Regions from separate parts of the Actinoallomurus sp. CA-150999 genome, predicted to be linked through region 2. Evidence: predicted binding sites of a transcription regulator. Region 2 holds the regulator's gene; each other region holds the start of a gene.

Region 1 (9,982 bases), 3.8 Mb from region 2:
GCTCCCGCCGCAGCCGGCCGCTGGACCCGCCGTCGTCGGCGACGGTCACCACGGCCGTGAGGCGGTCGGTGACGCGCCGCAGCGCGGACAACGAGGCGAACAATCCGTGCCCGCCGCCGAGGGCGACGACCTTGGGGGAAGTCACGTGCGGTTATTCCCGTCCCAGATCCCGGTGGACGACCCTTACCTCGAGCCCCTCGTCGCCCAGCCGGGCGCCGAACTGCTCGGCCATGGCGACACTGCGATGCTTGCCGCCGGTACAGCCGACGGCGAGCGTCACGTAGTGCTTGCCCTCGCGCTCGTACCCCTCCACGAGGAGCCGCAGCACCTCGGTGTAGGAGTCGAGGAACTCCTTGGCCCCCGGGCGGGACAGCACGTAGTCGCGCACCGCCGCGTCGCGGCCGTTCTGCGGGCGCAGCTCGGGGATCCAGTGCGGGTTCGGCAGGAACCGGCAGTCGACGACCAGGTCGGCGTCGACGGGCAGGCCGTACTTGTAGCCGAAGGAGACCACGGTCGCGCGCAGGCTCGACTCCGACGCCTCGCCGCCGAAGAACTCGACGATCTTGGCCCGCAGTTCGTGGACGTTCAGCGCGCTGGTGTCCAGGACGAGATCGGCCTCGGCGCGCACCTCGCGCAGCCGGTCACGCTCGCGGGCGATGCCGTCGACGATCCGGCCGTCGCCCTGCAGCGGATGCGGCCGGCGTACGCTCTCGAAGCGGCGGACGAGGACGTCGTCGGACGCCTCGAGGTAGACAACGCGCGGGTGCGCGCCCCGCGCCTCCAGGTCGTCGAAGGCCGACTGCAGGTCGGTGGTGAAGGCGCGGCTGCGCACGTCGACGACGACCGCGATGCGCGGCACCGCCCCCTTGCCCCGCTCGGCCAGGTCGGCCATCGTGGCCAGCAGCGCGGGCGGCAGGTTGTCGACGACGAACCAGTCCAGGTCCTCCAGCGACTTGGCCGCCGTGCTCCGCCCCGCGCCCGACATACCGGTGATGATCACTATGTCGGGCACCTGTGGCCCGCCCGTGAGATTCGCCCCTGTCGTGTGGTTCACGTCCTGCCTCCCCCGTCCTGGGCCGGTGACGCCGCCCCGTCCTGAGCGCCTGGTGCGGCCCCGTCGTTGCCGCGCAGCGCCGCGACGATGTTCTCAGCCGTACGGCGTCCGATGCCAGGAACCTCCGCGATCTGGTCCGGACCGGCCTCCTTGAGGAGCTTCACCGACCCGAAGTGCTTGATCAGCGCCTTGCGACGGCCCGGGCCGAGGCCGGGGACGTCGTCGAGCTCGCTGACGAGCATGCCCTTGCTGCGCTTGGACCGGTGGTACCGGATGGCGAAGTCGTGCGCCTGGTCGCGCAGCCGCTGCACGAGGTACATCGCCTCGCTGTTGCGCGGGAGGATCACCGGGTCCTCCTCGCCGGGCAGCCAGATCTCCTCCAGCCGCTTGGCGATGCCGCACACGTCGACGTCGTCGATGCCGAGCTCGTCGAGCGCCCGCTGGGCGGCGGCCACCTGCGGCGGGCCGCCGTCGACCACGACGAGGTTCGGCGGATAGGCGAACTTGCGCGGCCGTCCGGTCTCCGGGTCGATCGGCCCGCCGGCCTCCGGCTCGCCCAGGACGTCCAGCTCGCCCGTCTTCTCCGTCTCCTCGAGGTAGCGCTTGAAGCGCCGGCGGATCACCTCGTGGATCGAGCGCACGTCGTCCTGGCCCTCGACCGTCTTGATGGAGAACCGCCGGTATTCGCTCTTGCGGGCCAGGCCGTCCTCGAAGACGACCATCGAGGCGACGACGTTGGTGCCCTGGAGGTTGGAGACGTCGTAGCACTCCATGCGCAGCGGCGCCTGCTCGAGCTCCAGGGCGTCCTGGAGCTCCTGCAAGCCCTTGCTGCGGGTCGTCAGGTCGGTCGCCCGGCGCGTCTTGTGCTGCTTGAAAGCCTCGACGGCGTTGCGCTCGACGGTCTCCATCAGCGTCTTCTTGTCGCCGCGCTGGGGCACGCGCAGGTCGACCCGGCCGCCCCGGTGCTCGGCGAGCAGCTCCACGACCGCGTCGGTGTCGGGCGGTAGCGCGGGCACGAGGATCTCCCGGGGCACCGCCTCGGAGGCGGTCTCGCCGTACATCTGGAGCAGGAACTGCTCGACGAGCTCGCCGGTCGTGACGTCCTCGACCTTGTCGACCACCCAGCCGCGCTGGCCGCGGATGCGCCCGCCGCGGACGTAGAAGACCTGCACGGCGGCCTCGAGCTGGTCGTCCGTGAAGGCGATCACGTCGCAGTCGGTGGTGTCACCCAGCACCACGGACTGCTTCTCCAGCGCCCGCTGCAGCGCCCGGATGTCGTCGCGCAGCCGCGCCGCGCGCTCGTACTCCTGCTCGGCGGCGGCCGCCTTCATGTCCTTCTCGAGGGCCCTGATGAAGCGCGCGGTGTCGCCCGCCATGAAGGCGCAGAAGTCCTCGGCCAGGTCGCGGTGGCCCTGCTCGGTGATCCGCCCGACACAGGGCGCGGCGCACTTGCCGATGTCGCCGAGCAGGCAGGGCCGGCCCATCTGACGCTGCCGCTGGAACACCCCGGCCGAGCAGGTGCGCACGGGGAACACGCGCAGCAGCTGGTCGACGGTCTCGCGGATCGCCCACGCGTGGGAGTAGGGGCCGAAGTAGCGGACGCCCTTCTTCTTGGCGCCGCGCATGACCTGCACGCGCGGGACGTCCTCGTGCATCGTCACCGCGAGGTAGGGATAGGACTTGTCGTCGCGGTACTTCACGTTGAACCGCGGGTCGAACTCCTTGATCCAGGAGTACTCCAGCTGGAGCGCCTCGACCTCGGTGCCGACGACCGTCCAGGCGACGTCGGTGGCGGTCTGCAGCATCGTCTGGGTGCGTGGGTGCAGCCCCGCGAAATCGGCGAAGTAGGAGTTCAGCCGGGCACGGAGGTTCTTCGCCTTGCCCACGTAGATGACCCGGCCGGTCCCGTCGCGGAATCGGTAGACCCCGGGCGATTCAGGTACGGAGCCGGGCGCGGGCCGATAGGTCGCCGGATCTGCCACGCCGTAAGCCTAATGCGCTCGCGGAGCGAGGCGGCTTCAGCGGTGATTTGGGGTGATATGCGTCACCTGTGAATATCGGCGACTTGCGGGAACGACGGCGTATCTGCACCGTCAGGTTTTCGTCATTGACGCACTAAGGGGACCTTCATCGTGTCGACCGTCACCGCGGTGGTCCGGCCGGCGAGCCCCCGGCCCGCCGGCCGCTCGTCCCGTGCGGTCAGGCCAGCTTGATCTCGCCGTTCTCCACCTTGACGGACTTGCTCGGCAACGGCTGCGCCGCCGGGCCGTGGGCGACGGAACCGTCGCTGATGTGGAACTTGCTGCCGTGGCACGGGCAGTCGATGGTGCCGTCGGAGACCGTGCCGACCGTGCAGCCTCGATGGGTACAGACCGCGCTGAACGCCACGAACTCCCCCTTCTTCGGCTGGGTGACGACGACCTTCTGGTCCTTGAAGATCTTTCCGCCGCCGACCGGGATGTCGGAGGACTTGCCGAGCCCGTCGCTGCTGCTCGCCGATTTCGAGCCGGAACCGCCGCAGGCGGAGAGCGTGCCGGCGAGGCCGGCCAGGCCGACGCCGAGCAGCATGCCACGGCGCGTCGGCGCCGCGCCCGGTTCGGTGTCGGCGTCCGTGGAACCGGCGGCCGGAGCGGCCGAGGGATCGAACGGCATGGACTCCTCCTCGTGTTCGGGTCTACATCCGGGTTTCACGGAGGGCATGTCCGTTCGGTTCAACGTTATTCGATAATGATTCCGTCGCCCTGCACCCGCACGGTGAACTCCTGCAGAGGTGCGCCGGCCGGTCCCTGCTTGACCGATCCGTCCGTCGCGTTGAACTCGCTGCCGTGACAGGGGCAGGTGATCACGCCGTTCTCCGGGCTGCCGACGGTGCATCCCTGGTGGGTGCAGGTGGCGGTGAACGCCTTGAACGTCCCCTGCGACGGCTGCGCCAGGACGATCTTCCACTTGTCGATGATCTTGCCGCCGCCGACGGGGATCTCCCCCGTCCGGGCGATCACCTTGCCCTTGATCGCCGGAGGCACGATGGCCTTCGCCGACCGCGTCCCGCACGCGCCGAGGCCGACCATCCCCGCGCTCGCCAGCGCCGCCGTGCCCAGCAGCCGCCGCCGGGAGCAGCAGCCCACCGCTTCCTCTGTCATCCGTCTCCCCACGGGGTCATGTACTACACGCTGTAGTACATCGCGGCCTCATGCTATCGCCCGGTTCCAGCCGAGATGACCCGAGGCACCACCAGGCCGTCGCACTCCGGGAGCATCACTCGCGGCGCGGCGGAGGCCGTCCCGCTGATGGGCGAGCGGGCCTCCGGCCGGTGCCTTCCGTCAGACGCCGAGGATCTTGGCGAGGAACTGGCCCGTGTGGCTCTCCCCGACGTTCGCGATGTCCTCGGGGGTGCCGGTCGCGACGACGGTGCCGCCGCGCGAGCCGCCCTCCGGACCCATGTCGATGATCCAGTCCGCCGTCTTGATGACGTCGAGGTTGTGCTCGATGACGATGACGGTGTTGCCCTTGTCCACGAGGCCGTTCAGCACGCCGAGCAGCTTGCGGATGTCCTCGAAGTGCAGGCCGGTCGTGGGCTCGTCGAGCACGTAGATCGTGCGGCCCGTGGAGCGGCGCTGCAGCTCGGAGGCGAGCTTGACCCGCTGAGCCTCGCCGCCGGACAGGGTCGGCGCGGGCTGGCCGAGCCGGACGTAGCCGAGACCGACGTCGTTGAGCGTCTGCAGGTGGCGGCGGATCGCCGGGATGGCCTCGAAGAACTCCAGGCCCTCCTCGATCGGCATGTCGAGGACCTCGGAGATCGTCTTGCCCTTGTAGTGCACGTCGAGGGTCTCCCGGTTGTACCGGGCGCCGTGGCAGACCTCGCAGGGCACGTAGACGTCGGGCAGGAACTGCATCTCGATCTTGATGGTGCCGTCGCCCGAGCACGCCTCGCAGCGCCCGCCCTTGACGTTGAACGAGAACCGGCCGGGCTGGTAGCCGCGGACCTTCGCCTCGGCGGTCGCCGCGAACAGCTTGCGGACGTGGTCGAACACGCCCGTGTAGGTGGCCGGGTTGGACCGCGGGGTGCGGCCGATCGGCGACTGGTCGACGTGGACGACCTTGTCGAGCTGGTCGACCCCGTTGATCCGCTTGTGCCGGCCGGGCACCGTGCGGGCCCCGTGGAGATTCTTGGCCAGCGAGGTGTAGAGGATGTCGTTGACCAGCGTCGACTTGCCCGACCCCGACACGCCGGTGACGGCGGTGAAGACGCCGAGCGGGAACGCGACGTCGATGTCGCGCAGGTTGTGCTCGCGGGCGCCCTTGACGACCAGTTCGCGCCCGCGCTGGCGCTTGCGGCGGGTCGCCGGGACGGCGATCTCCTTGCGGCCGGAGATGTACGCCCCGGTCATCGAGCCGTCGCTGGCCAGGAGCTCCTCGACCGTGCCGCTGACGACGATCTGACCGCCGTGCTCGCCCGCGCCCGGGCCGATGTCCACGACCCAGTCGGCGGCCCGGATGGTGTCCTCGTCGTGCTCGACGACGATGAGGGTGTTGCCGATGTCGCGCAGCCGGATCAGCGTCTCGAGCAGCCGGTGGTTGTCGCGCTGGTGCAGCCCGATCGACGGCTCGTCCAGGACGTACAGCACGCCGACCAGCCCGGAGCCGATCTGGGTGGCCAGGCGGATGCGCTGCGCCTCACCTCCGGCCAGGGTCGCCGACGCCCGGTCCAGGCTGAGGTAGTCGAGGCCGACGTCGAGCAGGAAGCCGAGCCGGGCGTTGATCTCCTTCAGCACCGCCTCGGCGATGTGCTTCTCCCGCTCGCTCAGCTCCATGTTGAGCAGGAACTTCGCGCACTCCCCGATCGGCATGGCGGCCACGTCGGCGATCGACCGCTCGTTGACCGTGACGGCCAGGACGACGGGCTTGAGCCGCTTGCCCTCGCACGACGGGCACGGGATCTCCCGCATGTAGCCCTCGAACCGCTCCCGGCTGGAGTCGCTCTCCGCCTCGGAGTGGCGCCGCTGGACGTACGGGATCACGCCCTCGTACGTCGTGTAGTAGGACCGCAGCCGGCCGTACCGGTTGCGGTAGCTGACGTGCACCTGCGTGTCGTGGCCCTGCAGGATCGCCTTGCGGGCCTTGGCCGGGAGCCGCTCCCAGGAGGTGTCGAGGTCGAAGCCCAGCGCGTCGCCGAGCGCGCCGAGCAGCCGCAGGAAGTAGTCGCTGATGTGGCCGTTCGACCACGGCGAGATCGCCCCCTCCTCGAGGGTCTTCTCCGGGTCGGGGATGAGCAGCTCCGGGTCGACCTCCATGCGGGTGCCCAGGCCGGTGCAGTCGGGACAGGCGCCGTACGGGGAGTTGAACGAGAAGGACCGCGGCTCGAGCTCGTCGAAGGACAGGTCGTCGTACGGGCAGTAGAGGTGCTCGGAGAACATCCGCTCGCGCTGCTCGTCGTCCTCGGGCAGGTCGACGAAGTCGAGGATGACCGTGCCGCCGGTGAGCCCGAGCGCCGTCTCGATCGAATCGGCGAGCCGGCGGCGCGAACCGTCCTTGACGCTCAGCCGGTCGACGACGACCTCGATGTCGTGCTTCTCGTACTTCTTGAGCTTGGGCGCCTCGTCGAGGCGTACGAGGTTGCCGTCGACGCGGGCGCGGGAGAAGCCCTTGGTCTGCATGTCGCGGAACAGCTCGGCGTATTCGCCCTTGCGGCCGCGGATCACCGGGGCGAGCACCTGGAACCGGCTGCCCTCGTCGAACTCCATCACCCGGTCGACGATCTGCTGGGGCGTCTGCTTGGAGATCGGGCGGCCGCAGACCGGGCAGTGCGGGTGCCCGATGCGGGCCCACAGCAGACGGAGGTAGTCGTAGACCTCGGTGATGGTGCCGACGGTCGAGCGAGGGTTCTTGGACGTCGACTTCTGGTCGATCGAGACCGCAGGGGACAGCCCCTCGATGAAGTCGACGTCGGGCTTGTCCATCTGGCCGAGGAACTGACGGGCGTACGCCGACAGGGACTCGACGTAGCGGCGCTGGCCCTCCGCGAAGATCGTGTCGAACGCCAGGCTGGACTTCCCAGAGCCGGACATACCGGTGAACACGATCAGCGCGTCGCGCGGAAGATCGAGTGAGACGTCTTTGAGGTTGTGTTCACGCGCTCCGCGCACGATGAGACGGTCAGCCACGGCGTATTCGCTATCCCCTAGAGCCTGGTTGAGACAGGTCAGCTTCAGGCTAACGAGGAGACGGACGGTTTTCTTCCAGTCGCCCCTGACGGCGGGCTCCTCGTCGCAGCAGAACCGTACACGTGTTCGAAGAGAGATCGCCACCGAAACGCGGGAGGCCGGTGGGGCTCATGCGACCTTTACTCTGGCCCGTCGTCTACTCAGGCCCGTCGTCGAGGGCGCGTTCGAGGTAACGCCCGGCCGACCGGCGTACGGCGGCGGCACCGTCGGCGGCGACGACCCGCCGCCACCAGCCGCCGTACACCCGCTCGAACGGGAACGGCTCCATGCGGCGCAGGGCGCGGCGGATGATCCGGGGGCGCTCGGGGATCAGGTTGGGGTAGCTGTACATAAAACTGACGTACCGGCGATCCGGGACGACGGTGAAGATGTCGCCGGTCAGCAGCGCGCCTCTGCCGTCCTCGCCGTCGCGCCAGTGCAGCACCTGGCCGCCCGCGAAGTGCACGCCTGCGTTCACGAGGGTGAGCCCGTCGCCGATCTCCCGGGTCTCGCCCTCCCAGAAGACGATCGACTCGTCGGGCCGGGCCACCCACTCCCGGTCGGCCGCGTGAATGTAGACGGGCGCGTCGAAGGCGTGCGCCCACTCGATCATCGAGCCGTAGAAGTGGGGGTGGCTGATCGCGATCGCGTCGACGCCACCGAGGTCGGCGACCCGGGCGAGGAGATCGTCGTCCAGGTAGGTGATCATGTCCCAGAGGACGTTGCCCGACGGAGTGCGGACGAGCAGCGCCCGCTGCCCGATCGCGGTCGGCGGCTCGGTACCGACGCCGACGATGCCCGGCCCCTCCTCGGCGACCTTGCCGCGGTGCCCGGCGGCCCGCAGCTCGGCGAGCGTGGTCCACTGCTGGCCGCCCCACCCGACGTACTGCCGTTCGTCCTCGCAGATCGGGCAGTCCGAGCGGGACGCGCCGTACTGCACCCCGCACGTGCGGCAGATCGGCAGATCTTCGTCCATGATCGGAGCCTACGTCCGGACGGGCGCGGGTCCGGGTACCGCCGCGGGCATCCGCCGGACGGAGCGACGAGCGACGCGGGAGTGAAAGGATGGACGGGTCGGCGGCCATGTCCCCGTTGACCGACTGGAGGGAGAGCGCGTGTCCTACACAGGCGATGTCGAGGTCGGCGGTCCTCCCGACGTCCGCGAGCTGCCCGGCCTGACGGTCTCCAAACTGGCCGTCGGGCCGTTCGACAACAACGCCTACCTCCTGCGTTGCACCGCCACCGGCGAGCAGGTCCTGATCGACGCCGGCGCCGAGCCGGAGCGACTGCTCGAGCTCCTCGGCGACGCCCCCCTCTCCCGCGTCGTCACGACGCATCGCCACCAGGACCACTGGGGCGCGCTCGGCTCGGTCGTCGACGCGACGCATCCGTCGGTCGTCGCCCACCCTGACGACGCCGAGGTCCTGCCGTTGCCGGTCACCGAGCCGGTCCAGCACGGCGGCACCGTCCGCGTCGGGCAGAACACCCTGTCCGTGATCCACCTGCGCGGCCACACCCCCGGGTCGATCGCGTTGCTGTACGGCGACGGCGACACGCCGCACCTGTTCACCGGCGACAGCCTGTTCCCGGGCGGGCCGGGCAACACCTGGGGCGACGCGACGCTGTTCAACCAGCTGATGGACGACCTCGAAGAGCGGGTCTTCGGCACCCTGCCGGACGAGACGTGGGTCTATCCGGGCCACGGCAAGGACACCACTCTCGGCCGCGAACGCCCGCACCTCAAGGAGTGGCGCGCCCGCGGCTGGTGATCGCGCGCCGGCCCCAGGCGGCAGGTGGTCGTCCCGGGTCCACCCGCCCGGGTTGGTGATCCTGGCCACAATGCGCCACGATCGTCGCAAATCGGACGTTGATCGGATACACCGTGAGATCCTCCAGGCCGCGGATCGGCATTTCGGCGGCTGCGATGAGGGGATGATTGGTGGAGAGGGGCGTGCGGAGCGCGCCGCGAACGCGAGCCGGGCAAAGGGGCATGACGGGCGTGACCAGGCAGGTGGCCGAGACCGAGGGTCTGACGGACGTGGAGCTCGCGGCACGGCTGCGTATGACATTGGGTCGGCTGAGCCGTCGCCTCCGCCAGCACGGCCCGCAGACGCTGACGTCCAGCCAGGCGTCGACCCTCGCCAGCGTGGAGGCGATCGGCCCGGTGCGCCTCGGTGACCTGGCCGCCGCCGAGGGGGTCAGCGCGCCGACGCAGAGCCGCCTGGTCGCCTCCCTCGAGGCCCAGTCCCTGCTGCGCCGTACTCCCGACGTCGACGACCGCCGGGCCACACTCCTGGAGATCACCCCGGAGGGCCGCCGCCAGCTCGAACAGCTGCGCACCGAGCGGTCGGCGTTCCTCGTCGAACGGCTCGGCACCCTGTCGCCCGCGCAGCGCGCCGCGCTGGTCTCGGCCCTCGACGTCCTCGAGGACCTGGCCGAGACCTGAGGGCCCGCCTAGGCCTTGCGGTAGGTCTTCTGGAGGCCGACGAAGAACAGCCTCTTGTTGCCGCTCTGCAACTCGACCCGCCAATACGAGGCGCCCTGGCCGGTGAGGTCGGACAGGTCGAACGTCGTCGCGTTTCGCGGGGTGGCCTTGCCGCTCCACAGTTTCTGGCCGAACGCCATCCACTGACCGGTGCCGTCGCGCTGGAACTGGAAGTAGTCCTTCCCCCCGTCCTGGCTCCACTTGCCGGCGAGCTTGCGGAGCCAGGCCTTGGCATCGGCGGCA
Region 2 (9,982 bases):
TCTGTCATGACATCCCCCTTCTCGGGCACACCAGGCCCACCTCCAGGATTACCCGTACAGCCCGCGGCGCGGGCACCGCCCTAGGACAGGGCGTCGCCGCCGTTCGCCACGCGCAGCGATTCGATTTCCTTGGCGAAGTCGTCGAGCGTCTCGAACCCCCGGTAGACGGAGGCGAATCGCAGGTACGCGACCTCGTCCAGTTCGCGGAGCGGGCCGAGGATCGCCAGCCCGACCTGGTGCGAGGGAATCTCGGCGTTCCCGGTCGCCCGGATCGCCTCCTCGACCCGCTGCCCGAGCATGGCGAGCGCGTCCTCGTTCACGGGACGGCCCTGACACGCCCGGCGCACTCCAGCGATGATCTTCTCCCGGGAGAACGGCTCAGTGACGCCACTGCGCTTGGCGACCATCATGAGGACCGTCTCCTGGGTGGTGAAGCGACGACCGCACTCCGGGCACGAGCGACGGCGCCGGATGGCGGATCCGTCGTCGGTCGCCCGGCTGTCGATGACCCTGCTGTCGGTGTGTCGGCAGAACGGGCAGTGCATGCCTCCGGACTCCTCCCCCTGACAGCGAGTCACGCGCCTTCTGCGCGAACCTCACCTTGTAACCACAACCTATGGTGAACTACATCCATGTAACTACTAGATGTTGTGGTCCAACCGTAGAGCCCGACCGAGGGCATCGCAACCCACATGAGGCACCCGGCGAGAAGAGCCCGCTCACGAGGAGATCCGCCGCCTCCACCGGCGTGTCGCGCCCCCCGCTGGACGCGACGATCCGCCGCCAGGACATGCCTCACCCTCATCGACCTGCGGAGACGCCGCCGACGGTCGGAACGGTGAAGTGGATCACATTGCGCCGGCGCTCTCGCGCGGGCGCACCCCCAGCGCCCAAGCCTGCCATGTCCCGCCCCGGCGCACGACGGCGACCACCCCCTTCGGTGCGCCGACCGTGCGACGAAGCCCGGCGATGACATCCGCCCTTCACCAACGGCCGGACAGGAATTATTATCGAACACATGTACGAGTTAAAGCCGACATAGGCCCGGACCGTAAAATTCCACATTTTTCGAACACCTGTTTGATCATTTCCCGGAGAAGCGATAACGTCCCTCTACGGGAGTGAAATACCGGCGGCCGCGCGTCACCGCAGAAGACATCCATCGGAGACACCATGAGCAAGGTTCGGGAAATGCCGGACGGCCCAGGCGACGAGAGCGGGCTGACGGTCCGCCAGCGCAAGGTGCTGGAGGTGATCAGGGACTCGGTCCAGCGGCGCGGCTACCCGCCCTCGATGCGCGAGATCGGCGAGGCCGTCGGGCTGACCAGCACCTCGAGCGTCTCCCACCAGCTCCGGACACTGCAGCGCAAGGGCTTCCTGCTGCGCGACCCGAACCGGCCGCGCGCGGTGGTCGTCCGCATGCCCGGATCCTCGGCGGTCGCCACCGAGTCCGAGCACGACGCGTACGAGATCACCAATGGCCAGGAGGCCCCGGCACGCCCCGCCCCCGCGTACGTCCCGCTAGTCGGCCGCATCGCCGCAGGTGGCCCGATCCTCGCCGAGGAGGCCGTCGAGGACGTCTTCGCGCTGCCCAGGCAGCTCGTCGGCGAGGGCACGCACTTCCTGCTGAACGTCACCGGTGACTCGATGATCGAGGCCGCCATCGCCGACGGCGACTGGGTCGTCGTGCGTCAGCAGCCCGTCGCGGAGAACGGCGACATCGTCGCGGCGATGATCGACGGCGAGGCCACCGTCAAAACGCTCAAGCGGCGCGACGACAAGGTCTGGCTGATGCCGCACAACCCGGCGTACGACCCGATCCCCGGCGACGACGCCACGATCCTCGGCCGCGTGGTGGCGGTCCTGCGCAAGATGTGATCCCACCCGGGTCGGCGACATCGACCGACCCGGGTGGATTCGCCCGTCAGGCGGGCACGATGTTCACGATCTTCGGGGCACGCACGATGACCTTGCGGACGCCCCGGTCGCCCAGTGCCGCCCGGATCTTCTCCGAGTCCAGGGCCAGCCGCTCCAGGTCGCCCTCGGCGATGTCCGGAGACACCTCCAGGCGGTCGCGGACCTTGCCCGCCACCTGCACGACGCAGGTGACCGACTCCTGGACCAGCAGCGCGGCCTCGGCCGTCGGCCAGCCCGCCTTGGTCACCGGAGCCGTACGGCCCAGCCGCTCCCACATCTCCTCGGCGGTGTACGGCGCGACCAGCGACAGGATGACCGCCAGGGTCTCGGCCGCCTCCCGCACCGCCGGGTCGGCCCCTCCCGGGCCGGCGTCGATGGCCTTACGGGCGGCGGAGGTCAGCTCCATCATCCGCGCGATCGCGACGTTGTACCGGTGCGCCTCGACCAGCCGGGTGACCTCGTCGATCGTCCGGTGCGTCACCTTGCGCAGCTCGACGTCGCCGGCCGCAGGGTCGGCCCCGGGCACGGAGGTCACGTCGGCGGCCACGCGGTGCACGCGGGCCAGGAACTTCACCGAGCCGGACGGGGACACGTCGGCCCAGTCGATGTCGTCCTCCGGCGGACCGGAGAACAGCATCGTCAGCCGTACGGCGTCGACGCCGTACTCGCCGATCTGCTCCCCCAGGTCGACCAGGTTGCCGGTCGTCTTCGACATCGACGAGCCGTTCAGGATGACCTGGCCCTGGTTGACCAGCCGCTTGAACGGCTCGGTGAAGTCCACCATCCCCATGTCGTACAGCACCTTGGTGAAGAACCGCGCGTACAGCAGGTGCAGGATGGCGTGCTCGACACCGCCGGTGTACTGGTCGGCCGGCATCCACTCGCGCACCTTCTCCACGTCGAACGGCCCGCCGGTGTAGTCCGGCGAGCAGTACCGCAGGAAGTACCAGGACGAGTCGACGAAGGTGTCCATCGTGTCGGTGTCACGCTTGGCCGGACCACCGCACTTGGGGCATTCGACGTTCACCCAGTCGTGGGCCGCCGCCAGCGGCGACACGCCCTTCGGCGCCAGGTCGGCGCCGCGCAGGTCGTCCGGCAGGCGCACCGGCAGCTGCTCGTCGGGGACGGGCACCTCGCCGCACGCGTCACAGTGGATGATCGGGATCGGCGTGCCCCAGAACCGCTGCCGGGAGATCAGCCAGTCGCGCAGCCGGTAGTTGACGGAGGCCTTGCCCAGGCCCTTCTCCTCCAGGACCTCGACGATCCGCGGGATGGCGGCGGCCTTGGCCAGGCCGTTCAGGGGCCCGGAGTTGACCAGCTCGCCCTCGCCGGGGGTGGCGACCCCGGTCTCGGCCGGGTCCGCCTCTCCCGTCTGGACGACGATGCGGACCGGCAGGCCGAACTTGCGGGCGAAGTCCAGGTCGCGCTGGTCGTGGGCGGGCACCGCCATGATCGCGCCGTGGCCGTACTCCGCCAGGACGTAGTCGGACGCCCACACGGGGATGCGCTCGCCGTTCACCGGGTTGATCGCGTAGCGGCCCAGGAAGACGCCGGTCTTCTCCCGGTCGGCGGACAGCCGCTCGATCTCCGACTCGCGCCCTACCGCGTCGCGGTAGGCCTCGAACTCGGCGCGCTGCTCCGGCGCGCAGATCTCATCGGCCAGCGCGGCGTCCGCGGCGACGACGAAGAACGTCGCGCCGAACAGGGTGTCCGGCCGGGTCGTGTAGACGGTGACCGGCTCCGCGCGCCCCTCGATCTGGAAGGCGACGTCGGCGCCCTCCGAGCGGCCGATCCAGTTGCGCTGCATCAGCAGCACCCGCTCGGGCCACTCCAGGTCCGCCATGTCGGTCAGCAGCCGGTCGGCGTACTCGGTGATCTTGAAGTACCACTGCGTCAGAACGCGCTTCTCGACCAGCGAGCCGCACCGCTCACAGTGCCCGTTGACGACCTGCTCGTTGGCCAGCACCGTCTGGTCCTTGGGGCACCAGTTGACCTGCCCGCCCTTGCGGTAGGCCAGGCCGCGCTCGTAGAAGCGCAGGAACAGCCACTGGTTCCAGCGGTAGTACTCCGGGTCGGAGGTGTGCAGCCGGCGCGACCAGTCGAAGGAGATCCCGTACCGCTTGAAAGACTCCGCCTGGGTGTCGATATTGGTGTACGTCCACTCGGCGGGGTGGGAATTGCGCTTGATCGCGGCGTTCTCGGCCGGCAGGCCGAAGGAGTCCCAGCCGATGGGGTGCAGGACGTTGTACCCCTTCTGCAGCCAGTAGCGGGCGATGACGTCGCCGATCGCGAACGCCTCGGCGTGACCCATGTGAAGATCGCCGGAGGGGTACGGGAACATGTCCAGCGCATACTTGCGAGGCCGCTCATCAGCGGGGTCCTCGCTCGCGGCGAAGGGCTTCAGTTCCTCCCACCGGGCCTGCCACTTGTCCTGGATCGTCCGTGGGTCGTAGTTCTCGTCGGCGCCTGTCATGGATTCCTCGTCTGATTCGCACGGCTACGGCTGGCGGTGAACCGTGCCCCTTGCATGAGAACGCCCCTCACGCAGGAGGGGCTGCCGCGTCGACGTCTCGGGTCAACGCGGCCGGCTGAGGAGCAGCCGAGATCGCATACCTCAAGACTATCGCAGACGCAAGGACACCGGGCGATTTGTGGTCACCGAGGACCCGGGTACGACGCCGCACCGGCGGCGGTGCCGTACCGGGTCCGGCGTCAGACGGCGTAGGGCAGGTGCTTGATGCCGTTGATGAAGTTGGACAGCAGACGGTCCGGCTCGCCGGTGGCGCGAATGCCCGGAGCCCGGCGGAACAGCTCGCGGAACATCACGGTGACCTCCCGGCGGGCCAGGTGCGCGCCGAGGCAGAAGTGCGGGCCCGGGCCGCCGAAGCCCACGTGCGGGTTGGGGTCCCGGGTGATGTCGAAGACCTCGGGGTCGGTGAAGACGGCCTCGTCCCGGTTGGCCGCCCAGTAGTACAGCAGCAGCTTGTCCCCGGCCTTGAACTCATGGCCGTTCAGCTCGGTGTCGCGGGTCGCGGTGCGCCGCATCCAGATCACCGGCGAGGCGTACCGCACGATCTCCTCGACGGTGCCCGGGATGTACCGCTCGAAGTCCGAGACGAGGAGTTCCCGCTGCTCCGGATTGGCGGTGAGCAGGTGCAGACCGTGCGCGATGGCGTTGCGCGTGGTCTCGTTGCCGGCGACGACCAGGAGGATGAAGAAGGACCCGAGTTCCTGGTCGGTCAGCGACTCGCCGTCGATGTTCGCGTTGACCAGGGCCGAGATGAGGTCGCCGGTCGGCTCGTCGCGGCGCCGCCGGCCGACCTCCTCGACGAGGTCCTTCAGGGTCTGCCCGGCCTCGAGGAGCTGGAGCGCGACCTGGTCGGGGTCGTCGGGGACGAACTCGGGGTCGGCGCCGGCGAGGATGACGTTGGTGTTGTCGAAGACGGTCTTGTAGTGCCTCTCGTCGACCCCCATCAGGTCACAGATGATCTTCAAGGGGAGCCGGGCCGCGACGTCGGTCACGAAGTCGCCGCCGCCCTTGGCCAGGACCTCCTCGACGATCTGCTCGGCGGTGGCCTGCACCTGGTCCTCGAACCGCTGGATCATGCGCGGCGAGAAGGCGCGCGAGACGATCCGCCGGATCTTGGCGTGCCGCGGGTCGTCCATGTTGATCATGGAGCCGAAGTACTCGCCGAGGTCGGCCGGCATGTCATTGATGTTGATCGCGCCCTGGCCGGAGCAGAAGTCGGCCGGCCGGCGCGACGCCTCCACCACGTCCGCGTGGCTCACCAGCGCGTAGTAGCCGGGTCCCAAGGGCAAGAACGACATCTCTGGTTCTCGGAAGAACGCCGGCCGCGGCAGATACCGCAGGGTCCGGAACGCCGCGTGACGCTCCTCGATCGGACGTTCCCAGAACTCCCAGCCGGTCAGATCGATCCCGTCGGGCCGGGTCTTCTCCACCGTCATCCGCCACCCCTCATCATTAGAATCGCATTCTGCTCCATTCTGCCAAAGTGACCACTTACGCCGCAGGCGATGGCGACGACGAGCGCCGGTCAGGCGTCGGCGGCGAGCCAGTCGAGGATCAGCCGATTCACCTCGGCCGGCCTCTCCAGGTGCAGGAAGTGGCCGACGTCCGGGACGATCCGCGCCACCGACCCCGGCGGGAGATGGCCCTCCACGTCCGTCGCCGACGGCGCGGCCAGGCAGCCGTCGGCCGCGCCGTGCAGATAGAGCGCCGGCCGCTCGCCGACGCGCTCGGCCGCCTCCTGCACGGCGGCGTACGCGGGGACGTGCCGCGACGGGTCGAGCATCGCCCGGTAGTAGCCGATGGCGGCGGCGAGGTTCTCCGGGTCGCGCAGGCACTCCTTGGCGTGCGCGACGTCGCGGGTCGCGTCGTAGCCAGGCGACCAGTCGGCCCACAGGCCGTCCAGGAACGCCATGTCCCCCGTCAGCACCGCCGTCTCGGCCAGCGGCGTCTGGAAGAGGAATATGTAGAAGGACCGTTTGAGCTGCGCGTAGTCGAAGAACGCCGACAGCAGCGCGCCGAACGGCGGGACCGACATGGCCACCGCGCGCCGCCAGCGCTCCGGCGCCGCCGAGACCGCGGTGTACGTCGCGGCGGCGCCCCAGTCGTGCCCGATGAGCACGGCGTCGGCGTCCCCGCCGAAGGCCTCGTGCAGGGCGTTCGCGTCCGCCGCCAGCGCGCCGGTCTGGTAGGCGCCGTCCTTCGGCACCTCCGTGGGCGCGTACCCGCGCAGGAACGGCGCGACCGCGTGGTAACCGGCGTCGGCCAGCGCGGGCATCAAGTGCCGCCACGTGTGCGCCGAATCGGGAAAGCCGTGCAGGCACAGGGCGAGCGGTCCACTGCCGGCCTCGAGGTAGCCGAAGGTCAGGTCGTTCGCCCGGATCGTCGCGATCTCCGTCATAGGGCGACGTTAAGCCGCCGTCGCCCCGGCGTCACCGTCTTCGGCGAACCCGGCCAGGGCAGGACATCATCCGCGAACGGGGCGACGAAGCCGTCCGCTGGTGCTCGGAAATACGGCGACGCGCGGTCGCGGCACGCGCCGCGACCGCACGTCACCGCGGGGTCAGCCGACCGTCGGCGGCTCGAACGAGGGCCGCAGCGGCATGCCGGAGCTCGCGTCGGCGTGGAGCTTGACGCCGAGGACCTGGTGCAGCTGGATCCAGTTGAGGTCGAAGCCGAGCCGCGAGCCGGCCATGTACAGCCGCCACACGCGGGCGGTGCCCTCCCCCACCTCGGCGACGGCCTCGTCCCAGTGGTCGTCGAGGTTGCGGCACCAGCCGGTGAGGGTCTTCGCGTAGTGCTCGCGGAGGTTCTCCTCGTGCCGGATCTCGAACCCCGCGTCGTTCATCCGCGAGATCAGCCAGCCCGGGCCCTCGAGCTCACCGTCGGGGAAGACGTACCGGTTGATGAAGCCTTCCTCCCGGATCGACGGCTCACTGTCGTCGGGACGGGTGATGCAGTGGTTGAGCATCCGCCCGCCGGGCTTCAGCTTGCCGTACAGGAAGGAGAAGTAGCCGGGGACGTTGGCCTTGCCGATGTGCTCGGTCAGGCCGATCGAGCTGACGGCGTCGAAGTCGCCCTCGGCGACGTCCCGGTAGTCGAGGTGGCGGACCTCGGCGAGCTCCGACAGCCCGGCCTCGGCGATCGCCTTCTGCGCCCACTCGGCCTGCTGCTTGGACAACGTCACGCCGAGCGCCTTCACGCCGTACTCGCGCGCGGCGTGCATGACCATGCCGCCCCAGCCGCAGCCGACGTCGAGCAGCCGCATGCCCTGGCGCAGTCCGAGCTTGCGCGCGACCAGGTCGAACTTGTTGTACTGCGCCTGCTCCAGCGTCGCGTCCTCCGACGGGAAGCACGCGCAGGTGTAGGCCATCGACGGGCCGAGCACCCACTCGTAGAAGGTGTTCGAGACGTCGTAGTGGTGGGAGATCGCCTTGGCGTCACGGCTCTTGGAATGCCGCAGACCCGACAGCAGCGGCACCCGCGCGGGCCGGACCTCCTGCGGCGGCGGGTCGAGGCGCTTCAGCGCGGCGGCGCGCAGCAGCGGGTCGCGCAGGATGCCGCGCAGCAGTGTCCTCTTGTCGGCCCAGCTCAGCTCCCCCAGCGCCGACTGCATCCGGTACAGCGCCGTATGCATGTCCCCGATGATGTCGAGGTGCCCCGCGACGTACGCCCGCGCCAGCCCCAGCGCGCCCGGCGCGTGGGCGAGGTAGGAGATCGCGTACGGCGACTTCACCTCCACCCTGATGTCCGCGCCGAGAGCGCCCGCACGGCTCTCGTCATAGGCCCGGAACTCCACCTGCGCATCGCGTCCGACGACACGCTCGAATGCCTCCGCCAGCTTCATGCTCACCTGCCTCGTACGGTTTTGTCGTAGAGATCCAGCAGCCGTCGCTCCGGGTCGTATTCCTCCTTCAGCCGCTGGTACGTCGGGCCGTCGTAGTGCCGCCAGAAGTCCTCGCGGGTGTAGAAGGCCGTCGAGTACAGCGATTTGTGGCCGTCGAGGCGGGCGACCTCGCGCTCGATCAGCCGGTTGTGGTGTTCGGGTAGTCGGCCGGGCTTCTGCGGCACCGTTCCCCAGAAGCCCACGTTGACGTACGTCTGACCGGGCTCCAGGGGGTACAGCGGCCACTTGTCCTGTGCCCGCAGCGGGCAGAGCCACACCGGGCTCATGCCGATCTCGCGGTGGAAGAACTCCAGGAAGTCCGGCAGCCGCTCCACCGGCACCTCGATGTCCTGGATGACGTCCTCCCGCGGCGGGCGGCCCAGCCAGCGGTCGACCCGTGCCGACGTCTGCAGGCGCTTGTCCAGGGCGACGAGCCGGCGGTAGACGTCGGAACGCTTCTTGGACGCCGGCCACGCCCGGCGAATCAGGGGGTTCTGGACGCCGAACGCCCGCGAGCACCAGAACCAGTCGGTGTCCCAGCGCCAGAGGTAGTCGTGCGTGGTCAGCACGTCGGTCGGCGGACCGTCCGGCCGCAGCCAGCGCGCCGTGACGTAGCGGTCGCGGATCGAGCGGTAGTAGATGTCCTGCCCGGTGTAGTCGGAGACGCGCTCGGCCGTGTCCGCGAACCTGCCGAGCGTGAGGTACACCTCGTCCCCGCCGAACACCGTGCCGTCGATGAAGTCCGCCTGCGCGCCGAGCTCGTCGATGGCTTCCGCGCACTCCCGGGCGGAGGAGAACCGCACGTGCCACAACGCGACGTACGGCTTGACGGGCTGCAGCCGAATCTTCAGCCGCAGGGAGTATCCGAGCGTGCCGTACGAGTTGGGGAACGCGTAGAACAGGTCGCGGTGCTCGTTGTCCGGAGTCGCGACGACGACCTTGCCCGAACCGGTGAGGATCTCCATCTCCAGCACCGACTCGTGCGGCAGACCGTGGTGGAACGACGACGACTCGATGCCGAGCCCGGTGACCGCGCCGCCCAGGGTGATGGTCTTCAGCTGCGGCACGACCAGCGGCATCAGCCCGTACGGCAGCGTCGCGTCGACCAGGTCCTCGTACGTCGTCATGCCCTGCACGTCGGCGACCCGGGCTTCGGGATCGACGCTGAGGACCTTGCCGAAGCCGCTCACGTCGAGGCCGGGGACCTGGATCTCGTCGCGGAAGCGGAACAGGTTCGAGGTGCGTTTCGCCAGCCGGACCGGGGTGCCCTCGGGGATGGCCCGGTAGGAGGCCAGGAGCTTCTCGACCGCGCTGTGGTGACCTGTCACCGGTCGATCTTCTCACCACCGGCCAGGTCGTCACAGCCAGGGCGCGTGTAGTGTCGGATTCGGCGGCGGTGTAGGACGCGAGGGGCGGCGCCCATGGGGAAGCTCTACGAACGCATCGACGAGCGGCTTCGGGCCTTCATCGCGGCGCAGCCGATGTTCTTCGTGGCGACCGCCCCGGCGGCGGGCGGCCACGTCAACGTCTCCCCCAAGGGTTACCGCGACACCTTCGCGATCCTGGACGACCTGACGGTGGCCTACCTCGACCTGTACGGCAGCGGCTCGGAGACGATCGCGCACCTGCGTGACAACGGCCGGATCACCATC
Region 3 (9,982 bases), 260 kb from region 2:
CCCCGTGCAGGAACAGCGGCGCGACGAGGTCCTCCGACGTCAGCCACGGATCGAGGTTGCGACCGGACCGCCCGGCCGCGAGCGCGTGGTAGCCGGGGTCGATGTAGTCCGGTCCGACCTTGTGCGGCGAGACGTCGAGCCCGCACGCGGTCAGCGCGGCCATCAGCCCCGTCGCGACCGTCGTCTTGCCGCTCCCGGAGGCGGGAGCGGCGATGACGAGACGCGGGATCCTCACCGGACCGCCCGCGCGATCGGGGACACGGTCACCATTCGATGCCCTTCTGGCCCTTCTGGCCGGCGTCCATGGGGTGCTTGACCTTCCCCATCTCGGTGACGAGGTCGGCGAGCTCCACCAGACGCGGGTCGGCGTCGCGGCCGGTGATGACGACGTGCTGGTACCCCGGGCGGTCCCGCAGCGTCGCGACGACGTCCTCGACGTCCACCCATCCCCACTTCATCGGGTAGGTGAACTCGTCCAGCACGTACAGCGTGTAGGTCTCGGCGGCGAGGTCGCGCTTGATCTGCTCCCAGCCCTCGCGCGCGTCCGCCGCGTGGTCCTCCTCGGTTCCGGGCCGCTGGATCCACGACCAGCCCTCGCCCATCTTGTGCCAGGTGACCGGGCCGCCCTCGCCGGACTCGCCGAGGACGCGCAGGGCCCGCTCCTCGCCGATGCGCCACTTGGCGGACTTGACGAACTGGAACACCCCGATCGGCCAGCCCTGGTTCCAGCCGCGCAGGGCCAGTCCGAAGGCGGCGGTGGACTTGCCCTTGCCCGGCCCGGTGTGGACGACCACCAGGGGCCGGTTGCGGCGCTGGCGGGTCGTGAGCCCGTCATCGGGCACCTGCGACGGCTTTCCCTGCGGCATGTCAGTCCTCCCGTACGACGACGGTCACGAACTCATCGTCGAGATTGATCTTTCGTTCCGGGGTCACGCCGCCGCCCTGCTGTCGTTGACGACACTGGTGAGGGCGTCGGCGGCCAGTTCCTCCAGCCGGACGACCTCGGCGCCGAGGCGGGCGGCGATCCCGCCGGCGAGCCCGAGGCGTACGGGGCCGTGCTCGCAGTCGACCACGACGGCGGTGACGCCGTGCAGGAGTCCGGCGGCGCGCAGCGCGTCGGCGGGTGAGCCGTGGGTCGCCCGGCCGTCGGTCACGAGGACGAGCAGCGGACGGCGGGCGGGGTCGCGCAGGCGTTCGCCGCGCAGCACGTCGGCGGCGCGCAGCAGTCCCGCGGCGAGCGGGGTACGCCCGCCGGTGGGCAGGGTCTCGAGGCGGCGGGCCCCGGCCTCGACGGAGGAGGTGGGGGGCAGCGCGAGCTCGGCGGACGTGCCCCGGAAGGTGATCAGGCCGACCTTGTCGCGGCGCTGGTAGGCGTCGAGGAGGAGGCTGAGCACGGCGCCCTTCACCGCGCGCATCCGCTGCCGGGCGGCCATCGAGCCGCTCGCGTCGACGACGAACAGCACCAGGTTGCCCTCCCTGCCCTCCCGGACGCGTTCGCGCAGGTCGCCGGAGCGGATCACCAGCCCGGGGCCGGTGCGGCCGCGGGCGCGCTGGTGCGGGGCGGCGGCGAGGAGCGTCGCGGTCAGGTGCAGCGAACGCGCGCCCGGACGCGCGCCGGTCGTCCGGCCGTACGGTGTGCGGGCGCGCGAGCGGCGGCCCGGCGCGCCGTCGCCGAGGCCCGGCACGGTGAACACCCGCGTCCGGTAGACGGCGTCGGCGGGCGCGGGTTCCGGGGAGTCCACCCGGGTGCGCTCTTCGTCGTCCTCGTCCGACGCGCCCTCGCCCGACAGCGCCTGCTCGATGTCGACCAGCGGCCCCTCGCGGGCGTCTCGCCCGTCGGAGTCGCCGGGCCCGTCCGGGCCGGAGCCGTCCGGCCCGGGGCCGTCGGGCCCGTCGTCCGGGCCGGGGTCGTCGGGATCCTCGTCGTCAGGCTTGCGCCGGGCGTCCCAGTCGACCGTCATGTCCGGGTCGGGTCCGGTGTCCGGCTCGCTTCCCCCGCGTGGCTGGGGCACGTCCGGCTCGGAGGCGTCGTCGGAGTCGTAGCCGCCGGTGTTCTCGAGGACGTCGTCGAGCTTGTCCTCGTCCAGGCCCGGCGCGTCGAAGGGGTCGCGGCGGCGCCGGTGCGGGAGGGCGAGCCGGGCGGCGATACGGACGTCGGCGGCGGTGACGACGGTCCGGTCGTGCCAGGCGGCGAGGGCCATCGCGGCGCGGGCCATCACGATGTCGGCGCGCAGCCCGTCCACCTCGAACGCGGCGCACACCGCCGTGATCTGGCGCAGCGCGCCGTCCGGCAGCACGACCTCGGAGAGCCTGGCGCGGGCCTGGCCGATCCGCCAGGCCAGCTCGGCCTCGGCCCGCGCCCAGCCGAGCGTGAACGCCGCGGGATCGGCCTCGTAGGCCAGGCGCCGCCGGACGACCTCCGCCCGTTCCTCCGGGTCCCGGGTGGCCGCCACCTCCACCGTCAGGCCGAACCGGTCGAGCAGCTGCGGCCGCAGCTCGCCCTCTTCGGGGTTCATCGTGCCGACCAGCAGGAACCGGGAGGCGTGCCGGATGGAGACGCCCTCGCGCTCGACGTACGAGTGCCCCATCGCGGCGGCGTCGAGAAGGAGGTCCACGAGGTGGTCGTGGAGCAGGTTCACCTCGTCGACGTACAGGACGCCGCGGTGGGCCTCGGCCAGCAGGCCGGGCTGGTATGCCTGGACGCCCTCGGTCAGGGCGCGTTCGAGGTCGAGCGAGCCGGTGAGGCGGTCCTCGGCGGCGCCGATCGGCAGCTCGACGAGCCGCGCCGGCCGGACCAGCGTGCCGTCGTCGTCGACGTGCGGCCCGTCGGGGCACTGCGGGTCCGGCGCCTGCGGGTCGCAGGAGAACCGGCAGTCCGCCACGACCGTGACGTCCGGCAGCAGCGCGGCGAGGCCCCGCACGATGGTGGACTTGGCGGTGCCCTTCTCGCCACGGACCAGCACGCCGCCGACGGCCGGGGAGACCGCGTTGATCAGGAGGGCGAGCTTGAGGTCGTCCAGCCCCGTGATGGCGGAGAACGGATAGGTGTTCACCCGGTGGTCGTCCTTTCCTCGGGTTAACGCGCCCGTAGGTGGCCTGGCATCGGCGGCCGGAGTCTCCTGGCTCCCGGCTCGCCGCCCGCCCTCGACCTTCCGGCTCACGCCGTGGCCATTCTTGAGGAAGAACTCCCCGGTCACAGTTGCGCGACAGCCCCGGATTCACACCGGGTTCCTCCGCGTATCGCCGGAAGACAGCATGACATATCCGGTCTGGCCCGCGACACCGCAGGTCCGACGCAGGGGCATCGCGGCCCCGGCACAGGGACACTGCGGGTCCGGCGCAGGGAGAGCGCAGGTTCGGCGCAGAGCCTCGGGCCCGTGCCGGATCGACGTCGATCTGCTTGAATAGAACGTGTTCTAGTTTCGAGGAGGCGCGCGGATGAGGCTCGGCATCAACGTCGGCTACTGGCAGCGGGATCCGGAGGACGCCACCGAGACGGTGCTGGCCGCCGAACGGCTCGGCTACGAATACGTCTTCACCGCCGAGGCGTACGGTTCCGACGCCTTCACCACGCTCGCCTGGTACGGCGCCCGGACGTCGCGCATCAAACTGGGCACGGCGGTGGTCCAGATGTCCGCCCGTACCCCCGCCGCGACCGCCATGCACGCGCTGACCCTCGACGCACTGTCCGGCGGCCGGCTCACCCTCGGCATCGGCGCGTCCGGCCCTCAGGTCGTCGAGGGCTGGTACGGCGTGCCGTTCGCCCGGCCGCTGGAGCGCACGCGCGAGTACGTCCGGATCATGCGGGACGTCTGGCGGCGCGAGGAGCCGGTGACCTCCGCCGGCCCCCACTACCCGCTGCCGCTGCCGCCGTCGGCGTACGCTCCCGGCCGCGTCACCGGCCTCGGCAAGCCGCTCAAGTCGATCGTCCATCCCGTACGCCCGCGGATCCCGGTGTACCTCGGCGCGGAGGGCCCGAAGAACATCGCCCTCGCCACCGAGATCGCGGACGGCTGGCTGCCCCTCTTCGTCGATCCGACGCAGATCGAGGCGGTGTTCGGCGCGTCGCTGGCGGGCCGCAGGGAGGGGTTCGACATCGCCGCGACCGTGACGACGATCGTGACGGACGACCTGGCGACCGCGCTGGAGTTCGCCAAGATCCCGCTGGCGTTCTACATCGGCGGGATGGGCGCCAAGGACCGCAACTTCCACCTCGACCTGATCGGGCGGCTGGGCTACGCCGAGGAGGCCGTACGCGTGCAGGAGCTGTTCCTGTCGGGCCGGCGCGACGAGGCGATCAAGGCGGTGCCGGACGAGCTGGCCGACTCCATCTCCCTGCTCGGCCCGATCGGCCGCATCAAGGAACGCCTCCGGCTGTGGCAGGACTCCCCCGTGACCACGCTCCTCATCGCCGGAGTGAAGGACGAACCGACCCTGAAGGCCATCCGCGACCTCGTCGAGTCCTGAGATCCCTAGTTCCAAGCGCGGGAGAGCATCCACGTGCCGGTCGCCTGGTCGTGACGCAGTTCGTACACGCCGATCGCCCGGTCCGGGGTGGCCTCGACGCGCCAGAACTCCCGCTCGGCGCCTTCCGGGGCCTCAGGGTGCCGTTCGTGCCACCAGTCGCGGGTGGTGACCCAGCGATCCAGGACGCGCAGCACCGTGTAGAGCCGGCCGCGCCAGACGAAGCGCGAGGGCCTGCCGTCGCTGACCCAGACCTCGACCGGGTCGCCGTACACCCGGCTCATCGGCCGCCGCCCGGCGCGTCTCCACGCCCCACAAACCCTTCGCTCGCTCCGCCCACGCGGGCCGCCCACCTTCCGGATCGATGACAGGGAGTGAGCCTGGGGGAAGGCAGGCGACAAGTTCGAACATACGTTCGGAAGTGGGTTTTGTAAAGCGCCGGCCGGCAGGCGACCTCTCAGTCGGCCGGCGACCGCCGCGACTCAGCGGCCGAGGGAGTGCGCGATCGCCTCGGCGGCGCGCGCGGGGTCGGCGGCGTCCGCCTGGCCGCCTCGGCCCCACAGGTACGACCAAGCGATGCGGGACGTCGGCATGGCGACCACCATCACGCTCCGCCCGCCGGCCGGCTCGACCACGCGCAGCATCGGCTCTTCGGCCCCGACCAGCACGCCGCGCAGACCGCGGGCCTCGACCTCGCGGGCGAGCGCCTCCAGGTGGCGGCGCCGCGGCCCGGACGGGGAATCCGCAGTGGCGGCCATGGGTTGCCACCCCTCTCGCGCTTGGACGATACGGCAGGAAGGGGTACGCCCTAGGGCGTTGAACAGGTAGGGTGCCATCCGGTGGCAAAAGGTGCCCAGATGGCAACGGTGAGTGACCTTCCCTGTCAGGATGTCCTCCCCCACTTTGACGTGCAAGTATTTTCGGACAAATAGATCAGACGGATTCGGCATCACCCGTGCACAGTTCAACGGCCCTTCCGCGGTCCGGCCGAGGGTTTCGGCCTCACCCACCGCGGCCCACCACCACTCCCCCCTCTTCTCGGCATTCCCGCAGGACGCTCGCCATGGAGGCGCCCCATGTCCGATGGCCGTAGTCCAACCGTTCGCCGCCGCCGGCTCGGAATGGAACTGCGGAGGCTCCGCGAAGCCGCGGGTCTCATGATCGAAGACGTCGCGAAGCACCTGGAGTGCTCGATGTCACGCGTCAGCCGCATCGAGACCGGCAAGTCGGTGGCGCGCATCCGCGACGTACGGGACATGCTCGACCTCTACGGGCTGCCCGAGGGCGCACAGCGCGACCAGCTCCTCGGGCTCGCCAAGGACGCCCAGCAGCGCGGCTGGTGGACCGAGTACGAAGCGGTGCTGTCCACGTCCGCGGGTCTGGACACCTACATCGGCCTGGAGGCCTCCGCCGCGTCCATTCGAACGTTCCAGACTCATCTGGTGCCGGGTCTCCTGCAGACCGAGGAGTACGCCCGCGCGCTGATCAAGGCGGGCCGGCCGGGCGAGACCCCCGAGAACGTCGACCGGCGCATCGCGCTGCGCACCCGCCGCCAGGCCATGCTGCAGGAGCCCGGCCGCCTGGAGCTGTGGACCGTGATCGATGAGGCGGTCCTACGCCGGCCGATCGGCGGCATCACCGTGATGCGTTCTCAGCTGATGCGGCTGCTCGAGGCCGCCGAGCTGCCCGGCGTCACCATCCAGGTACTGCCGTTCGCGCGTGGCGCCCACCCGGGCGTCGACGGGGCCTTCACGATCATCGGCTTTCCCGACCCCACCGACCTGGACGTCGTCTACATCGACTGTCCCGCAGGGAACATCTTCCTCGAGAAGGAAAAGGACGTCCGCCGTCACACGACCTGGTTCGACCATCTGCGGGCCGCTGCGCTGCCACCCGACGAGTCAGCCGAGTTCATCGCGGCGGCGGCGGACGAGTTCAAGAGTGCGTCCCCGTACCCGCGGGGGTGATTTAGCAGAGAGGAGAGCAGGGGATGAGTGGCCACCCCGATCTCACCGACGTCGGCTGGCGCAAGAGCAGCCGCAGTTCCAACAATGCCGACTGCGTCGAGGTCGCCGTGATCGACGGCTCCGACGACTGACACATATCTCATGCCCAGCCGACCGCGGGAGTTCGCTCCCGCGGTCCCTCTGCGTCGGGTTAAGATCGCCACATGCTGCCCTGGTCGGCCGAGCTCGCCGGACGCATCGACGAACACGACTTCACGAGCGACCTGCTGCGCGACAATCCTCTCGGCGACCCGCACCGGCGGCCGCTGTGGGTGTACGTCCCGCCGGGGTACGACGACGCGCCGGACCGCCGCTACCCCGCGGTCTATGTGATCCAGGGCTACACCGGCTCGCTGCCGATGTGGCGCAACCGCCCGCCGTGGCGGCAGCCCTTCCCGGAGTTGGCCGACCAGGTGTTCGCGCGCGGCGAGGCGCCGCCGGTGATCGTGGTCTACGTCGACGCCTGGACGGCGGTCGGCGGCAGCCAGTTCCTCGACTCCCCCGGCACCGGGCGCTACCACTCGTACCTGTGCGAGGAGATCGTGCCGTGGGTCGACGCGCACTACCGGACGCTCGCCGACCGGGACCACCGCGCGATCAGCGGCAAGTCCAGCGGCGGCTACGGCGCGATGATCACGCCGATGCTGAGGCCGGACGTGTTCGGCGCGCTCGCCACGCACGCGGGCGACGCCCTGTTCGACGTCTGCTACCGCTCGGAGTTCCCCAAGACGGCCCGCGTCCTGCGCGACGCGTACGACGGCTCGATCGAGAAGTTCCTCGCCGACTTCCGGGGTCGGCTCGCCGGCACCAAGGAGACCGACTTCCCGCTCATCGAGATCTACGGGTACTCCGCGGCGTACTCCGCCGACGAGGACGGCACCGTCCGCCTGCCGTTCGACGACACCGGCGACGTCATCCCCGAGGTCTGGGAGCGCTGGCTGGCCAACGACCCGGTGCTGATGGCCCGGCGCCCGGAGTACGCCGAGGCGCTGCGCTCGCTGCGGGCCGTCTGGATCGACGCGGGCACCAAGGACGAGTACCACCTCGACTTCGGCGCCGTCGCCTTCCGCCGCGCGATCGCGGCCGCCGGCGTGACGGACGACGCGGTCCACTTCGAGCTGTTCGACGCGGGCCACGGCGCCATCGAGTACCGCTATCCCCTCTCCCTCGCCTGGCTCGCCGAGCGCCTCACCCCCTGACTCCGACGCTCACGGCCGGGACTGGGCCCGGGCGCGGAACGCCGCGGTCTTGACCCGGTTCTGGCACGCGGTGGAGCAGAAGCGGCGCATGCCGTTGCGCGAGGTGTCGACATAGACCCGGTCGCAGTGCGGCGCCGTGCACACGCCGAGCCGGTCGTACAGCTCGCCGCCGAGGACCACGGCCAGGCCGGTGGCGCACGGAGCCGCCCACTCGGCGGCGAGTCCGTCCCTCGCGCCGTGGAAGTGAATGTGCCAGGGCTCCCCGTCATGGCGGGTGAGCCGCGGCCTGGCCTGCGTCTCCTCGAGCAGCCGGTTGACCTGTTCCGCGGCGGCGTCGAGGTCTCCGGCGGCGACCGCCTCGAAGACGACGCGCAGTTCGCGCGCGATGGCGGTCAGCTCACCGACCTGTGACTCGGTGATCTCGGCGCGCCGGCTGACGGCACGCAGCACCTCGGTGGCGGCCTCCGCCCGGGCCGTGGCGTCCGGCAGCCGGTACGGCCGCCCGCGCCGCTCGCCCTCCGTGAGGGCGTTGACCAGGCCGACGGCGCTCGCCACCACGACGTCCATGTGACTGTTGAAGTTCACTTGACCAGTTACGCCTCTCGATCTAGCGTGTCACTGGCAAAAGCTTATACGCCAGTTACGGAGGGGCTCATGTCAGCACTCACCCGCGACGTCGCCGACCGTTGGATCACCCGCTGGGACCGCCAGCAGGAGGGCTTCCTCCCTGACCGTGAAGAGCGGTTCACCGCCCTCATCGACGCGGTCGCCGCCGGCGTCGGGAGGCCCGACCCCCTCGTCCTGGACCTGGGCTGCGGACCGGGCTCGCTGTCGGCCCGACTGCTCGACCGCCTCCCCCAGGCCCGGGTCATCGCCATCGACACCGACCCGCTGCTGCTGTCGCTGGGGCGCGCGCTGCACGCCGGCCGGGACAGCCTCACGTTCGCCGACCTCGACCTGCGCGTGCCCGGGTGGGCGGCCCGGCTGCGCCTGGACCGGGAGGTGGACGCCGCGGTGAGCACCACCGCCCTCCACTGGATCTCCGAGGCGGAGCTGCGGGTGACGTACGGCGAACTGGCCACCGTGATGCGCCCCGGCGGCCTGTTCCTCAACGGCGACAACTTCTCGGCCGAGGACGCCACCCCCGTCATCGCCCGGCTCGACCGCGCCCTGCAGGAGCTCGAGACCGAGCGGCGATTCGCCGGAAACCGGCCGGAGGGCTGGCGGCAGTGGTGGGACGCTGCCGCCGCGGACCCGGTGCTCGGCGGTCTCAAGGAGGCCCGCGACGCCTCCGCCGCCGGCCATCACGGCTCCGAGTCCGGCCTGCTGTCCACGCACGTCCGCGTCCTCCGGGAGACCGGCTTCGGCGAGGTCGGCCCGCTGTGGCAGCACGGCGACAACCGCATCCTGTGCGCCGTACGGTGACCGGCGCCTGATCGAACCGATCCCGGGTCGTAGCGGAGACGCAGACCGTTTCCCCGGCGGTCACTGCGAACGTCATCGCAGCGACCGCCGGAGATCAGGGGCCGGACCGATCAGGAGGGCATCGGGGCGGTGGCCGACATCCGCGCGGTGAGGATGTGCTTGCGCTGGTCCCTCTGGTCGGTCAGCACCGGCATGGCGATGAGAAGGGCCTGCGCCACCGGCTCAGTCCGAAGACGGCCGGGCCGTACGGTGCGGGTCAGTCCGAGGATGGCCGGGCCGTACGGTGCGGGACCGTGACGGCGATCAGGACGGCGACGGTGACGAGTCCCGCCGCGACCATGAACCCGAGGCGGTAGCCGCCGGCCGCGGCGGCGACGGCGGACGCACCGTGGCCCGCGAGCGTACGGCCGTGGGCGGCCGAGAGGGTCGCCAGGACCGCCAGCCCGACGGCCGCTCCCACCTGCGTCGTCGTGTTGATGAGGCCGGAGGCGAGACCCGCGTCGCTCGGGGTGGCGTCCGACATGGCCAGCGCGGCCAGCGCCGGGAACGCGATGCCGACGCCGGTGCCGATGAGGACCACCGCGGGTAGGACGTCGATCAGGTAGGCGCCGTCCACGGGCGCGCGGGCGAACAGCACGAGACCCACGGCGGCCAGCGTCAGCCCACTGAGCAGCGTCGCCCGGACGCTGAACGCCGTGATGAGGCGTTCGGCGAAGCGCAGCGAGACGGTGGCCATCACGACGGTCGTGGGCAGGAAGGCGAGCCCGGTCCGCAGCGCGTCGTAGCCGAGCACGCGCTGGAGGTAGAGCACGCCGAGGAAGAACATGCCGAACATCCCGGAGACCGCCAATGCCTGGACCGCGTTGGCGCCGGTGACGTTCCGCGAGC

The links. Region 2 encodes LexA, which represses DNA repair genes until DNA is damaged. Its sites were predicted from a motif close to TCGAACANNTGTTCGA; they were not measured.
Region 1: a site for LexA is predicted at 7,330-7,345, ahead of uvrA (excinuclease ABC subunit UvrA). Genes of this name have one in related genera too.
Region 3: a site for LexA is predicted at 4,868-4,883, ahead of ACQP2O_RS41220 (DUF6504 family protein). Genes of this name have one in related genera too.

What each region holds. Positions count from the first base shown of each region.
Region 1 covers NZ_CP192063.1:4,802,624-4,812,605, reverse strand. Annotated here, with positions in the region: gene ACQP2O_RS22470 (gluconeogenesis factor YvcK family protein) at 1-145, opposite strand, end outside; gene rapZ (RNase adapter RapZ) at 152-1,054, opposite strand; gene uvrC (excinuclease ABC subunit UvrC) at 1,051-3,036, opposite strand; gene ACQP2O_RS22455 (Rieske (2Fe-2S) protein) at 3,254-3,706, opposite strand; gene ACQP2O_RS22450 (Rieske (2Fe-2S) protein) at 3,772-4,194, opposite strand; gene uvrA (excinuclease ABC subunit UvrA) at 4,375-7,215, opposite strand; gene ACQP2O_RS22440 (MBL fold metallo-hydrolase) at 7,412-8,230, opposite strand; gene ACQP2O_RS22435 (MBL fold metallo-hydrolase) at 8,370-9,023, shown strand; gene ACQP2O_RS22430 (MarR family winged helix-turn-helix transcriptional regulator) at 9,254-9,700, shown strand; gene ACQP2O_RS22425 (hypothetical protein) at 9,709-9,982, opposite strand, start outside.
Region 2 covers NZ_CP192063.1:8,646,509-8,656,490, forward strand. Annotated here, with positions in the region: gene ACQP2O_RS40010 (vitamin B12-dependent ribonucleotide reductase) at 1-8, opposite strand, end outside; gene nrdR (transcriptional regulator NrdR) at 81-545, opposite strand; gene lexA (transcriptional repressor LexA) at 1,174-1,878, shown strand; gene leuS (leucine--tRNA ligase) at 1,925-4,390, opposite strand; gene ACQP2O_RS40030 (cytochrome P450) at 4,630-5,883, opposite strand; gene ACQP2O_RS40035 (alpha/beta fold hydrolase) at 5,973-6,845, opposite strand; gene ACQP2O_RS40040 (class I SAM-dependent methyltransferase) at 7,008-8,291, opposite strand; gene ACQP2O_RS40045 (FAD-binding oxidoreductase) at 8,294-9,658, opposite strand; gene ACQP2O_RS40050 (pyridoxamine 5'-phosphate oxidase family protein) at 9,752-9,982, shown strand, end outside.
Region 3 covers NZ_CP192063.1:8,907,434-8,917,415, forward strand. Annotated here, with positions in the region: gene ACQP2O_RS41200 (cobyrinate a,c-diamide synthase) at 1-235, opposite strand, end outside; gene cobO (cob(I)yrinic acid a,c-diamide adenosyltransferase) at 264-866, opposite strand; gene ACQP2O_RS41210 (putative cobaltochelatase) at 930-3,053, opposite strand; cobalamin riboswitch at 3,113-3,234, opposite strand; gene ACQP2O_RS41215 (LLM class F420-dependent oxidoreductase) at 3,439-4,467, shown strand; gene ACQP2O_RS41220 (DUF6504 family protein) at 4,473-4,748, opposite strand; gene ACQP2O_RS41225 (hypothetical protein) at 4,947-5,222, opposite strand; gene ACQP2O_RS41230 (helix-turn-helix domain-containing protein) at 5,586-6,431, shown strand; gene ACQP2O_RS41235 (DUF397 domain-containing protein) at 6,455-6,562, shown strand; gene ACQP2O_RS41240 (alpha/beta hydrolase) at 6,635-7,669, shown strand; gene ACQP2O_RS41245 (CGNR zinc finger domain-containing protein) at 7,679-8,254, opposite strand; gene ACQP2O_RS41250 (class I SAM-dependent methyltransferase) at 8,324-9,094, shown strand; gene ACQP2O_RS41255 (DHA2 family efflux MFS transporter permease subunit) at 9,351-9,982, opposite strand, start outside.